2 regions of the Arthrobacter sp. CAN_A214 genome follow, and region 1 is predicted to be linked to the other one. Evidence: predicted binding sites of a transcription regulator. Region 1 holds the regulator's gene; the other holds the start of a gene.
What was found. The regulator HspR, encoded in region 1, represses chaperone genes until heat shock. The targets are predictions, from matches to a motif close to AAGTTGAGTCNNNNNGACTCAACTT.
Positions count from the first base shown of each region.

Region 2: the regulator HspR is predicted to act here: its motif matches at 3,725-3,749, upstream of IWX65_RS00965 (Hsp20/alpha crystallin family protein).

Region 1 covers NZ_JADOUU010000011.1:97,865-104,653, forward strand. Annotated here, with positions in the region: gene IWX65_RS11160 (YsnF/AvaK domain-containing protein) at 1-510, shown strand, start outside; gene IWX65_RS11165 (DUF5655 domain-containing protein) at 566-1,132, shown strand; gene IWX65_RS11170 (PspA/IM30 family protein) at 1,107-1,805, opposite strand; gene IWX65_RS11175 (hypothetical protein) at 1,815-2,378, opposite strand; gene IWX65_RS11180 (heat shock protein transcriptional repressor HspR) at 2,492-2,932, opposite strand; gene IWX65_RS11185 (DnaJ C-terminal domain-containing protein) at 3,012-4,007, opposite strand; gene IWX65_RS11190 (nucleotide exchange factor GrpE) at 4,166-4,873, opposite strand; gene dnaK (molecular chaperone DnaK) at 4,876-6,750, opposite strand.
Region 2 covers NZ_JADOUU010000001.1:217,245-224,033, forward strand. Annotated here, with positions in the region: gene IWX65_RS00945 (PfkB family carbohydrate kinase) at 1-447, opposite strand, end outside; gene IWX65_RS00950 (family 4 glycosyl hydrolase) at 513-1,931, shown strand; gene IWX65_RS00955 (DUF7793 family protein) at 1,908-2,357, opposite strand; gene IWX65_RS00960 (DUF7793 family protein) at 2,354-2,737, opposite strand; gene IWX65_RS00965 (Hsp20/alpha crystallin family protein) at 3,201-3,662, opposite strand; gene IWX65_RS00970 (GNAT family N-acetyltransferase) at 4,130-4,630, opposite strand; gene mgrA (L-glyceraldehyde 3-phosphate reductase) at 4,630-5,676, opposite strand; gene IWX65_RS00980 (alanine racemase) at 5,724-6,789, opposite strand, start outside.

The DNA.
Region 1 (6,789 bases):
GTGGAAGGCTCACCGAGAATGTCGGACGTCGAAAGCCTGAGCACCGATCAGGAGGAACAGCTCCTCCGCCACTATGGTTTGAAGATGCCTGCGGCGGTACAAAATGCCCAGGCCGGGTCCGGGGCATCCGGTCCGGGAATGACCCGCTCGGAAGAGCGGCTGAGGGTGGGCACCGAAACCAGGGAGAGCGGCAAGGTCCGCATTCACAAATACATCGTGACAGAGACCGTCACCCAGACCATCCCCGTGCGTCGTGAGGAGATTCGGATCGAGCACCTACCGGTGGGAGATGCCGGCGAAGCGATCGCGGCCGCGCCAGGCGTGGAGAGGATCGGCACCCCCTTCGATGAAGGAGAGTACGAGATCGTCCTCTACGAGGAGCGGGCCGTTATCGAGCTCGAAACCGTCCCTGTTGAACGGATCACCCTGACCAAGGAGACCATCACCGAGGCGGAGACGGTCAGCGGCGAGGTCCGCAAGGAGGTCATAGAAGCCACCGAGCTCACCTGAGGTGCCCCACGGGTTGACCGGACTCTGCAGGCCACACCCCTACTACAGTGGGTGAATGAGCGAGATCAAGACCTGGCGGAGCATGGTCGACTCGAGCGCGGAGCGTTTGAGTCGAACCACGGGACGCAGTGCGCCGGTGTGGGCAGGCGAGGCTCGAAACGCCGGCATCACCACGAGGGAGTCCCTGTCGTTATGGCTGAATGATCAGGGCATCACCGGCTACAACCTCATGAGCATCGACTGGGAGATGTTCGGGTATCCGGAATTCTTCCAAAAATCCGCCGAAGAGCTGTTCGAAGCCCAGTACGCGGATCGGCTCGCACTACGGCCCATCGCCGACCGGTTGCTGTTATGGGCGCAGTCCGCCGAACACGTGGAGATCCAGATGCGCAAGACCTACGTCTCGCTGCAGACTCCGCGCCGCAAGTTCGCCCAGGTGGCACCGACGAACAAGACGACCGTCGATGTCTTCGTGCGGGTGGACCTGGCGGACGTTGCAGCGCTCGAACCAGTGCGCAACGCCGGTGACCCTTTCGCCTGGCGCCTGCGCCTGCGGGAACCGGCCGAGGTCGACGACGCCGTCCTGGACGCGCTTACTACTGCCCGGGAGGATAGCCTGTAGCCCGCGACTTCTTCAACCGTTCGAGTTCCTGCTGCGTGTCAGCTTCGGCTTCGAGTTCCTCGAACGCCTGTTCCATGCGTGGCGACGACGGGTCCGTCCAGGCCAGCTCCTCCCGCGCCTCGGCCTGGGCGCGCAGCCGGCGCACCTCCCGCTCGGCCTCCCTGCGGGCGGCTTCGGCACCGAACGACGCCCTGGACGAGGCGCTGATCGACTTCTGCACCCCGAGGGCCGCCTCTGCAGCAGTCCGCCGCGCCAGCATGCTCTGATATTCGAGGGAACTGTCGAAGATCCGGCGCTCAAGGCGCTCCAGATCACCCTGCAACTGCCGGCTTTGCAGGTCAGCCTCCGAGAACTGCTGCGCCAGCAGGTCATAACGCTTACGGGCACCTATACCTTCACGGATAGCGTTGCGCGCGGTTTCGTCGTCGCCCCGTTGAACCGCCGCAGCCGCCTGCTCATCGAGGTACTGGGTGTATGCCCCGGCCTCGGAGGCCGCTATCTCGATGCGCCGGCGGTGGGCTGCGACGTCGGCCGCCGCACGTCTCGCCTGGTCAAGCATGCCCTGCTGCTGGTCTTGCGCGTGCCGGGCGTTGACCTGCGGATCCTCTTTTGATGCCTGCGCGGCGGCACGATTGGCCTGGACGATGCGGGTGATCCGACGCTTGATCGACACTGTGCTGTCCTACCAAGCCTGCCGGGACCCGTAGGAACTCCGCCAGGACTGCATGGCGCTGATCTCCGCGGTCAGTCGGGAACTGGCCTGTTCGAGTTGCAGCTGATCGACGGACCGGCTGGACTGGAGCAGGCACCTGCGGAGGTCCGCCGAGAGCTCATCGAGGGCGCGGGCCTGCTGCGCGAGGTCCGCCGTCCATTCACCCTTGAGCGCGCGGTTGGGCTCCCGGTCGGCAATCCGGAGCTGATTCTCCAGCGAGAGCATTGCACGATCGAGGTCCTGGGCTGCCTGCGGTAGATGGCCAACCGGCCACTCGTGCCGGGTGGCTTCCTCGATCGCACCCCGGGTCGCCCTGCTGGAGCGGCGCATCTCGCCGATCAGTCTCGCGGGTTCCCGAACGGCCTTGTCCGGCGCAAATGACTTCGCTGCGAGTACGCTGTCTCCTGCTGCTCGCTGAAGGATGCGGGAGCGTTTGACCTTTCGGACGACCACCCATCCGGCAACGGCGGTGCCTACTCCTGTCGCCGTCAGAATACCTACGCCCAGGGCAAGAATCTCGATGAACGAGTCCATTACACCAACATCTTCCGGGAGGGTTGTGGATGGTTGAGCATGCCTCTAGTCTGCCCTGAGCTTGCGTGATTATCCAGATCGGCCCCGGGCCGATGGCCGGCGCGACCGGCTTGTCACAGGATCCGTTTGGCGCCGCTGGATTGGGGATCCGGCCGCCACACCATGAGGGCCTGGCTTCGTGGACGCGGCCGCTTGCCCCTCGCCAGGGTGACGACGTCGCCGGCGAGCCCCGCCGCGAACACCCGGCTCGCGTCCGGTTGGCTGCGGCGGAGCGCTAGCTCCGCGCCCAGTTCCTGCACTCGGGACTGCAGCGCAGCCACTTGGTTCTCGAGCTCGAGGATCCGCCGGATACCTTCCAGCGAGACACCCTCCTGGGACAGGCGCTGAATTTCCCGAAGCGTTCCCACATCCTTCGGCGAGTACCGGCGGGCCCGCCCGGGCGCCCTGCTCGGGATGACGAGGCCAAGCCGGTCGTACTGGCGCAGGGTCTGCGGGTGCATATCGGCGAGTTCGGCTGCCACGGAAATCACATAGATGGGGATCGCTGAATCCATACCGGGAACCTCCTTCCGATGTGCTGGCTACACGTCTTTCGTATTGCGTGGCGCTATGGCCGCGGACTGGCTCCGCCGGCTACAGTCGGGCTTTTTCTGCCAGGGTTCCGCGCGGGTCGGCATCGGCGGTGGCTTTCGCAAACGCTTCGACCGCGGCCGCGGCTTCCTTCGACAGGTTCTGGGGAACAACGACGTCGATCGTCACCAACAGATCCCCTGCGGCCTTGGCGGTCGACACGCCGCGGCCCTTCAACCTCAGGGTACGTCCGGAGGGCGTTCCTGCGGGCACCTTCATCTTCACCAGGTCACCCGACAGTGTGGGCACCTCGATCTGCGCGCCCAGGGCGGCCTCGGGGAAGGTGACGGGCACATGTACGCGGATATTGTCGCCGTCGCGCTGGAAGAAGGGGTGGTCCTTGATGTGGACAGTGACCATGAGGTCCCCCGTGCCGGCAGGACCTGTCTGGCCTTTGCCGCGCACGCGCACTTTCTGGCCCTCCTTGATCCCGGCGGGAATGCGCACATCGATCTGCTCACCTGATGGCTCACGCAGGCCGACGGTAGTTCCCCGAATGGCACCGGCGAAGGAGATGGTGGTGCTCGCCGTGCGGTCGGCGCCCTTGCGCGCCGGAGGCTGGAAACCTCCGGAGAATCCGCCTGCGCCCCCGCCGCCGAAGAGGTCGGCGAATTCAGGCGGCAGGTTGCTGTAACCATTGGAGCCGCGCGCCCCGCTGCGGGTGCGGGGACCGGCACCCTGCCCGAAGAGATTGCCGAAGACGTCCTCGAACCCGCCGGCCTGACCCCCGCCGCCTGCTCCTCCAGCAGAGAACCTCGCTCCCCCGCCCATGGCGCGGATGGCGTCGTACTGCTGCCGCTCTTCGGCGTCGGAAAGGACCGAGTAGGCCTCGGACACATCCTTGAACATCCGTTCGGAGCCGGCGTCGCCCTGATTCTGGTCAGGGTGGTGCTTACGTGCGAGCTTCCGGTATGCCTTTTTGATGTCGACATCGGATGCGTCTTTGGAGACACCGAGGATCTTGTAGAAATCCTTGTCGACCCAATCCTGACTAGCCAATTGGTGTCTCCTTTCGTCGTTCGTCTAATACATGGGTGAGCAAGCAGCGCAGCCGGGACAGTTCCCGGGGAAGACGGCCTTGATATTCGAAGGGCCGCCAGGCCCGCAGAAATTTTGTTGCCGCCGTTCGGGGACTGTCCCGGCGATCATGGCGCTGATTACTCCGGCACTGCGACGATCACTTGGGCGGCCCGGAGGACCCGCTCCCCCTTGCGGTACCCCGCGCGGAGAATCTGGTTCACGCTGTCCGTCGTAACATCCGCGCTGGGCTGCTGCATCAGTGCCTCGTGGATGTTCGGGTCGAAGGCCACACCGGTTTCGTCGATGCGCGTCAGCTCGTACGCCTTGAGGACGTTCTCGAGCTTGGCCGCGATCGCCGCGAACGGGCCCTCGGCTAGGTCACCGTGCTGGCGCGCGGCGTCGATGTCATCGAGCACGGGCATGACTGAGTTGAGGACACCGATCACTGCCTGGTCCCTCGCCACATCCCGGTCACGCTCGACCCGGCGGCGATAGTTGACGTACTCGGCCTGCAGCCGGAGCAGGTCGTCGCGAAGCTCGGCGACGACGTCGACCGCGGGATTGGACTCACCGTCGACGCTTGCCTCGTTGAGGATCGCTTCGGCCTGGGCGAGGGCGTCACCGTCCGCCTCATCCCGCGTGGTGGAGGATTCGGCGTCCAGCACCTCGCCATCCAGCGCGTCAGGACCAGCCACCGGCTCCCCGGTCACCGGGGTTTCCGGTGCCGGGTCCCCGGCGTCCTTCTGCTGCCCACGGACCTTGCCCGTTTCAGGGTCAATCTTGCGGTTGTCGCTAAAACTTACCGGTTCCGACTGATGTTCTTCTTCGTTTCCGTGGTGCGGCATGATTACTTCTTTTCGCTGGTGTCTTCGTCTACAACCTCGGCGTCAACAATATCCTCGTCGGCGCCGGTGGAAGCGGACTCGTCATTTGCAGTTCCGTCCGAGCCTGGCTGGCCGGCTTCCTGCTGGGCCTGGGCGTAGATCGCTTCGCCCAACTTCGACTGCGAAGACTGCAACTTCTCGAACGCGGTTTTTACTTCGTCGTCGTTGTCCTGCGTCTCGAGCGCCTTCTTGAGAGCGTCGACGTCGGTCTGGACCTCGGTCCTGACCTCCTCGGGCAGCTTGTCCGAGTTGTCGGCAATCAGCTTGTCCACGGAGTAGGCGAGCTGCTCGGCGCCGTTGCGCGTGTCTGCTGCTTCACGGCGCGTCTTGTCCTCGGCGGCGTGCTCCTCAGCCTCGCGGACCATGCGGTCGATGTCTTCTTTCGAGAGGGAGGATCCACCGGTGATGGTCATGGACTGCTCGGTGCCCGTGCCCTTGTCCTTCGCCGAGACGTGGACGATACCGTTGGCGTCGATGTCGAAGGTGACCTCGACCTGGGGGACGCCGCGGGGGGCCGGTGCGATACCCGTCAGTTCGAAGGTGCCGAGCGGCTTGTTGTCACGGGTGAACTCGCGCTCGCCCTGGAAGACCTGGATGGCGACGGACGGCTGGTTGTCATCCGCCGTCGTGAAGGTCTCGCTCCGCTTGGTGGGGATGGCGGTGTTGCGCTCGATGAGCTTGGTCATCATGCCACCCTTGGTCTCGATGCCGAGGGACAGCGGGGTGACGTCGATCAACAGGACGTCCTTGCGCTCACCCTTCAGCACGCCGGCCTGGAGGGCGGCACCGACGGCGACAACCTCATCGGGGTTGACGCCCTTGTTGGGCTCCTTGCCGCCGGCAAGTTCCTTGACGAGCTCGCTCACTGCGGGCATGCGGGTGGAGCCACCCACGAGGACGATGTGGTCGATGTCGGCGACCTTGATACCGGCCTCGGCGATGACGTCCTTGAACGGCTTCTTGGTGCGGTCGAGCAGATCCTTGGTGAGGTCCTGGAACTTGGCACGCGACAGGTGCTCGTCGAGGTGGACCGGGCCGTCCGCTGTGACCGAAAGGTACTGCAGCGAGATGTTGGTGGAGGTGGCCGAGGACAGTTCCTTCTTCGCCTGCTCGGCTGCTTCCTTGAGACGCTGAAGGGCAATCTTGTCCTTCGACAGGTCTGCGCCCTTCGCCTTTGCCTGCGCCAGCAGGTAGTCGACCACGCGCTGGTCCCAGTCGTCGCCGCCGAGGCGGTTGTCACCGGACGTGGAGCGGACCTGGATGGTGGAGAATGCGTCTTCGTCCTTGCCGACTTCGAGCAGGGAGACGTCGAACGTTCCGCCACCGAGGTCGAAGACGAGGATGAGCTCGTCCTCCTTGCCCTTGTCGAGGCCATAGGCGAGTGCGGCAGCGGTGGGCTCGTTGACGATGCGCAGGACCTTGAGGCCCGCGATCTCACCGGCCTCCTTCGTGGCCTGGCGCTCGGCGTCGTTGAAGTATGCGGGAACGGTGATGACGGCGTCGGTGACTTTTTCGCCGAGGTAGCTTTCGGCGTCCGTTTTCAGCTTCTGGAGCGTACGTGCGGAAATCTCCTGCGCGGTGTACTTCTTGTCATCGACCTTGACGCTCCAGTCAGTGCCCATGTGGCGCTTGACGGAGGCGATGGTGCGGTCGATGTTGTTGACGGCCTGGCGCTTGGCGATCTCGCCGACCAGCACCTCGCCCGATTTGGAGAAGGCGACGATCGACGGCGTGGTGCGGGCGCCCTCGGCGTTCGCAATGACGGTGGGCTCGCCGCCCTCGAGGACCGAGACGACCGAGTTGGTGGTTCCGAGGTCAATGCCTACTGCACGTGACATGCAATTTTCCTTTCGAAAGCCCGAATGGGAGGAGCACTC
Region 2 (6,789 bases), on a different contig from region 1:
GGCGCGGCAGCGCGGCGGGTCGCCGATCAGCGTGGAGGCGGAGAGGGGCGACGGGTGGCCGTGGGTCACCATGGAGCGGTCGCGGTGCACCGACAACGAGACGGTGACGGGCGAGTGCCAGTTCTCGAAGACCCGGGACCGCGACAGGTCGACGTATTCCTGATCCTGGAGGATGTTCCAGTTGGACTGCCCGTACCCGTCGTCCCCGAAGGCGGCCGCCAGCGTGGTCCGAAGCCCCAGTCTGCTCGCAGCGATGGCCTGGTTCGCGATCCCTCCCGGGCTCGAACCCATGCCGTCGGTCCACACTTCGGTGCCGGGTGACGGCAGTTGCTCGAGTCCGGTGAAAATGATGTCGAAGAACACCTGGCCCGCGAGCAGCAGGTCGAATTCGGGTTCCTCACTGGTCCGCCGGCCGGCCAGGGGGTCGAAGCGGTGCTGATGAACCATGTACGGCACAATACTCGTAGGCTGCACCGCCGGCCTGCGACGTGCTGAAAGGGAGCTGAACGCCGATGAAACTGGTGATTGTAGGCGGCGGCGGGTTCCGTGTCCCTTTGGTCTACCGCGCGCTGTCCCAGGGTCGCTTTGCCGGCCTGATCGACTCACTGGTCCTCGTGGATGCCGATGCCGGCCGCGCGGAGGCCATCCGGCGGGTGCTCGACGACATGCCGCTTTCCGGGGATGCGGGGCCGGCGGCGAGGCCGCCTCCGGGTGCCGGTTCAGAGTCCGCCGGCGGCTCCGCGCCCGATGCCGGACACCGACCTGAGGTGGAGGTCCGATCGGACCTCCGTACTGCGCTGGTGGGGGCCGACGTCGTCTTCGCGGCCGTCCGCAGCGGCGGGCTGGAGGGCCGCATCCTTGACGAACGTGTCGCGCTCGGTGCGGGCCTGCTGGGTCAGGAAACCGTCGGCGCGGGTGGAATCTCCTACGCTCTCAGATCCATTCCCGACATGATGCACGTGGCGCGCCTGCTGCAGGAGCATGCGCCCGACGCGTGGCTCATCAACTTCACCAATCCCGCGGGAATGGTGACCGAGGCACTTCAGACTGTCCTCGGCGGACGGGTGATCGGCATCTGCGATTCGGCGTCGGGCCTCGTCACGCGTGCCTGCGCTGCCGCAGGCGTCCCGCTGGCCCCCGGGTCCCTCACCGGCGTCGACTATGTAGGCCTGAACCACCTCGGGTGGCTGCGGGGGTTGATGCACGACGGCGAGGACCGGCTTCCGGCCCTGCTGCGGGATCCTGCACGGTTACTGTCCTTCGAGGAGGGCAGGGTGTTCGGCCCTGACCTGCTTCGGCTTCTCGGTGCCCTGCCCAACGAGTACCTGTTCTACTACTACTTCCATCGTGAGGCACTGCGTGCGGTGTCATCCGCCGGGCAGACTCGCGGCGAGATCCTCGCGAGCCAGCAGCACGGGCTGTACCCGCAACTGCTCGAGGCGACGCAGCCGTTCGCGGTATGGGAGGAAGCGCGGTTGGCCCGGGAGTCCGGCTACCTCGTGGAGGCGCGCCGCCCTGACGAGCAACGGGAGCTGAGCGACCTCGCCGGAGGCGGTTACGAAAGGATGGCACTGCAGGTGATGCACGCGCTGCTGACGGACACTCCCGCCGAACTGATCCTGAACGTCCGCAACGGCACAACCTTCGGTGGGCTGCCGGAGGACGCCGTCGTCGAGGTCCCCGCACGGGTGTCCGGCAGCGGGGCTGTTCCGCTCCCCGTCGCGCCCCTGACCGTTTCCCAACTCGGTCTGATGGCCTCGGTCAAGGCGGCTGAGCAGCAAACCGTGCAGGCGGCTTTGCGTGCGGACCGGGACGCGGCACTGAAGGCCTTCACTCTCCACCCGCTCATCGATTCGGCGCACGCTGCAGTCCGCGTGCTGCAGGGGTATGAGAAGGTTTTTCCCGGCCTACGGAGCTCCTGGCGGGAGTGAGAGCTCGACCGGCTCGAATGTCGAGGGCTCGAGGACGCAGTCCCGGTCGAGATGACGGCGTCCGAGCAGCCACTCTTCGCCTGCCTCCTCGGAGTCGAAGTAGCAGGTGGGGTACGGCGGGCGATGCACTCCAATGAAGAATCCCGCCAGGAGCCGGTCCACGGCCGAGTGCCCGACGAGCGCCATCGCTGAGATATCCAGGTTACCGGCGAAGGCGCTGAGGGATCCTCGGCTGAGGGACACCATACCGTTGAGGTTGACAAGCATCGGCCCGCACACGAGCGGGGAGAGCTCAGCAAGCCGGGCGATCAGCTGCCGGGCGTCGTCGTCGGAGATGGTGATGCCCCTATCCCAGTCGACGCGGATGAGATCGTTGTCCTCCCGGGCCGCGACAAACCTGACCGTGCGATTTCGCGGATTGCTCATGGGTTCTTTCCCCCGGGGCTCATCTTCCCAAGCCAGCTGACCGCATCGGCCTCCGAGGTGAAGAATCCCGTTGGATGGCCGGCGTTCCCCGAAGGTGCAGCCAGGACCCGGTCCATGGGACCCCGTCCCACCATTGCCGCGGCGAGGACATCGCTGCACGCATTGAAGACGTCCCGGGCCTCGGTACTGATGGAGATGAGCATCGTCAGGTCGACCAGGAGAACGTACGGTTTTCCGCCGGCCAGGAAGGTACTCGTTTCCAGGACCGACCGGACGTCGTCGGCTTCCACCTGGGAGGAAGGCTCCCATTCGAGGCGGAGTCCGTTTCCTCCAGTGGTGCTGATCCACGCTTTACCCCTGGCGGCTGATACGCGGCCCATTCGAATCTCCCCCGGTAACTGAGCTTCGTAGCGATGCACTGTAGCGAAGCGTAGTCCGAAGTTCTCGACCGAACCTCGTGACACGGCGGAGGGCTTGCGGGTGCGTTTGAGAAGCCTTGTTACGGCGGGCAGCAGGCCGCCGAAGGGAGAATCCAAGCTTTTCCCAAGAACGGCCCGTGATGATTGCGTCAAGGCAGCAGTTCAAGGGAAGCCGGCGGCAGAACTGCCGGTGATTGGGCAGCTGCCCTCGAATGGGACCGGGGGCCGCAAGCCCTCTTGAGACCGGGGCTTCACCCCCAGCAACGCCCCCGGTCCCTTTCTCGACCTTGCTGCGAGTTGCTCCGAGTTGCCCCGGTTGCCCTAGGGATCTCCACGGGAAGTCGTCCCGAATCGTTTCCACGAGAAACGCCGGACCCAACCGTTGGTCGGGTCCGGCGCCCTGCGGTGCTCTCGAACAGGCGTCCTATGACTCCACTGACTGCTGCTTGTTGCGTGAATTCGTGCCCTCTTCGACGACGTCGGATTCGTGGTTGGTGGTCACTGCGATCTTGCGGGACTTCGCCTTCTCGACCACAGGGATGGTGACGCTCAGGACACCGTTCTCGTAGTGTGCGGAGATGTTCTCGGTGTCGATTCCCTGTCCCAGGTTGAGCTGGCGCAGGAACGAGCCGCTGTCACGCTCACGGGTCAGCCACTGGACACCGTCAGCACCCTGCAGTGTCCGCTCCGCACGAATGGTCAGCAATTGCCCGTCAACATCGATGTCGACCGATCCTGGATCCAATCCTGGAAGATCCGCGTTCAGTACGTAATGATCTCCCTGGCGGTACAGGTCCATCGGCATCCCGCGCAGGCCCGGCCCACTGTTCAGAAGCGCACCGGCAACACGGTCGATCTCGCGGAACGGGTCAAACCTCATAGCCATTGTTGTCAACTCCTTCAGGTATGCCGCTTCCCTCGGAAGCAACGATCGATTTATTGTTCGGATAGTTGAGCGCCCTCCGCTCAACTACGGAAATGGATTAGCACTCCTGTAGGGAGAGTGCCAGATCTGCCGGGAGAATTTTCCTTTCCGCATTCGACCTCGCCACCGGTGTCCTTCGAGCCGTCAACGGCCGGTGCCGACCGCTCAGGATGGCCGGAAGGACCGGACACAAGGCAGGTCCTTCCGGGGTCCTCCCGCGATAGCCCCTGCACGGGCTTACGATCGCCCCCGGCGCGAAGGACCTCCTCGCCCGTCTGGGGAGGCATCGGACCGGCACCGCGTGCCTGTACATCCCGTCGCTGGCAGAGGTCGACCCCGAAGTGCTTCGGGAGTTGATCCGGCTGGGTCACGCACAGATGACGACGGCGGACTTCACCTTCGGCTAGCACTCGCGCGGGAGCGCGTCCCTAGAGTGCCCGATACATGATGTGGAGGCCGGTCAGTCCCCGTACAGGATGCCGGAAGGCGTTCGGAACAGTGCCGATCACCTCGAATCCCAGGGACTGCCACAACGCCACCGCCCGCTCATTCGTCTGCACCACGGCGTTGAACTGCATGGATTCATAGCCCTGACCCCGGGCCTCCTCCATCACCCGCGCGGCGAGCAACCGCGCGAACCCTTTCCCGCCGGCGTCAGCCGCCACCAGGAAAGAGGCGTTGGCAACGTGGCTGCCGTTGCCCCCACGGTTGGCGTGCAATTGAGCAGTGCCCACCACGACGTCGTCGTCGACCACCACATAGACGCACAACGTTGCATCGAGGAGCACCTCGGGGAACCACTCCCGCCGCGCCGCATCCTCCTCCATGGCGGGATCCCAGCAGTAGGTGTCCCCGGCCCTGACCACCGGCTCCATAATGCGCCAGATGGCGGCCCAGTCACTGCGAACCGCCGTCCGGACGGCGCGCATCAGGCCTTCAGCGCTCCCGCCCACAGGTTGATGTCCGATTCGACGGCGAACTCATCGATCGCGTGCAGCTCCTCAGCGGTGAAGTCGAGGTTGTTGACGGCCGCGAGGCTGTTCTCGAGCTGCTTCACGCTGGACGCCCCGATGAGCGCCGAGGTGATCGGGGTCCCCTTGGCCTGCGGCCGCAGGATCCAGGCGATCGCCATCTGAGCCAGCGTCTGGCCACGCCCGCCTGCGATCTCGTTGAGGCCCCGCACGCGTAACAGGTTGTCCTCGGACAGGTGGCCTTCCGAGAGTGACTTGTCCGCGGCGGCCCGGGAATTCGCAGGAACGCCGTCGAGGTACCGGTCGGTGAGGAGGCCCTGGGCCAGCGGTGAGAACGCTATGGACCCGGCACCCACCTTCTCGAGCGCCTGGGGCAGGTTCGGCTCGCCATTCTCGACCCACCGGTTGAGCATCGAGTAGGACGGCTGGTGAATGAGCAGCGGAGTGCCCATCTCGCGGAGGATGGCTGCGGCTTCGATGGTCTTCCCGGGCGAGTAGGACGAGATGCCGGCGTAGAGTGCGCGCCCGGACCGGACGGCGGTGTCGAGTGCGCCCATGGTCTCCTCGAGGGGAGTTTCGGGGTCGGGCCGGTGGCTGTAGAAGATGTCCACATAGTCGAGGCCCATGCGGTTCAGCGACTGGTCGAGGCTGGCCAGGAGGTACTTGCGGGAGCCGAAGTTGCCGTAGGGGCCGGGCCACATGTCGTAGCCGGCCTTGCTCGAAATAACGAGCTCGTCGCGGAAGGGCCGGAAGTCGTCGGCGAAGTGGCGCCCGAAGTTCGTCTCGGCGCTGCCGTAAGGCGGTCCGTAGTTGTTCGCCAGGTCGAAGTGCGTGACGCCGAGGTCGAAGGCACGGCGCAGGATGGCGCGCTGGGTATCGAAGGATTTGTCGTCGCCGAAGTTGTGCCAGAGGCCGAGGGACACAGCGGGCAGCTGCAGCCCACTCTTGCCGACACGGCGGTACTTCATCTTTTCGTAACGGTCTTCTGCGGGGCGGTAGGTCATCCACCCATCCTATTCGGGACATTGCCGCGCCGACTCTCCGGAACCGTTCAGCTGTTCTGTCCCCGCGCGGCAATTTCCCACTCATCCTCGACCGATCCATCCCGCACCACGCTCACCCGATCGACGAGGTTCATCGTGAGGCACACATGGTTGGGGACAACCCGGAGCCGCTGCCCGTGCGCCGGCAGCGCGGTGCCGTCGGGCCATTCGATGGTGGCGTGATGCTCGGACAGGGCGACGATGCGCGCGGCGGGCTCGTCGAGAAGCCTCCCGTAGCCGGTAGCCCAGGCGGGACGGTCGCTCCCCAGGATCTTGCTTCCGGAGTCGACGACGACGCGGCGGCCCCTGCCGCTTGCCGGAGCAGATCGGCTCACGACCGTTGCGGCGACCGTCAGCGCAATGTCCTCCAGTGCGCAGCGCTGCAGCTCGTACTGCTGCGCGTCCCCGAGAACGTAGACACCCGGACGCAGCTCGGTGGCCGCGCCTCCTCCGCCGAGAAGGGCTGTGGGTGTGGAACCGCCGCTCAGCTCAGCGACGTCGAATCCTGCTGCTCGAAGGCGCGAGGACGCTTCCGTGAGCGCGGCATCCTCGTCCTGCAGGGCGCGCTGGGGCATTCCGGGTGCATAGCTGTGGCCGGGGAAGGTGAAGGCTCCGTCGACGACGAGTCCTGCATCCGCGGCCGCGCGGGCGACGTCCACGACGTCGGCGGGCACGGCACCGCTGCGGTGGTGCCCGCTGTCCACCTCCACCAGCACTTTGATGTTTCGGGCTCCCGCGCCGAGATTCCGGCCCATCTCCGCGGCGCTCTCCACCGAGTCGACGCCGACCCGGATGGCCGCCGCTTCGCTGAGGACCCGCAGTCGCCGTGCGCGACGTGCGTCGACCCACAGCGGGTAGGCGATGAAGAGATCCGCCGCCCCGCCCGCCGCGAAGGTCTCGGCCTCCCCCATCGTGGCCACGGTCAGTCCCACAGCGCCCGCTGCGAGCTGCCTGGCGCCGATTTCGAGGACCTTGTGCGTCTTCGCGTGGGGCCGCAGTCTCACTCCCCGCGTGCGCATCGCCGACGCCATCCGGGCGATGTTCGCATCGAGCACACCGACGTCGATCATCACC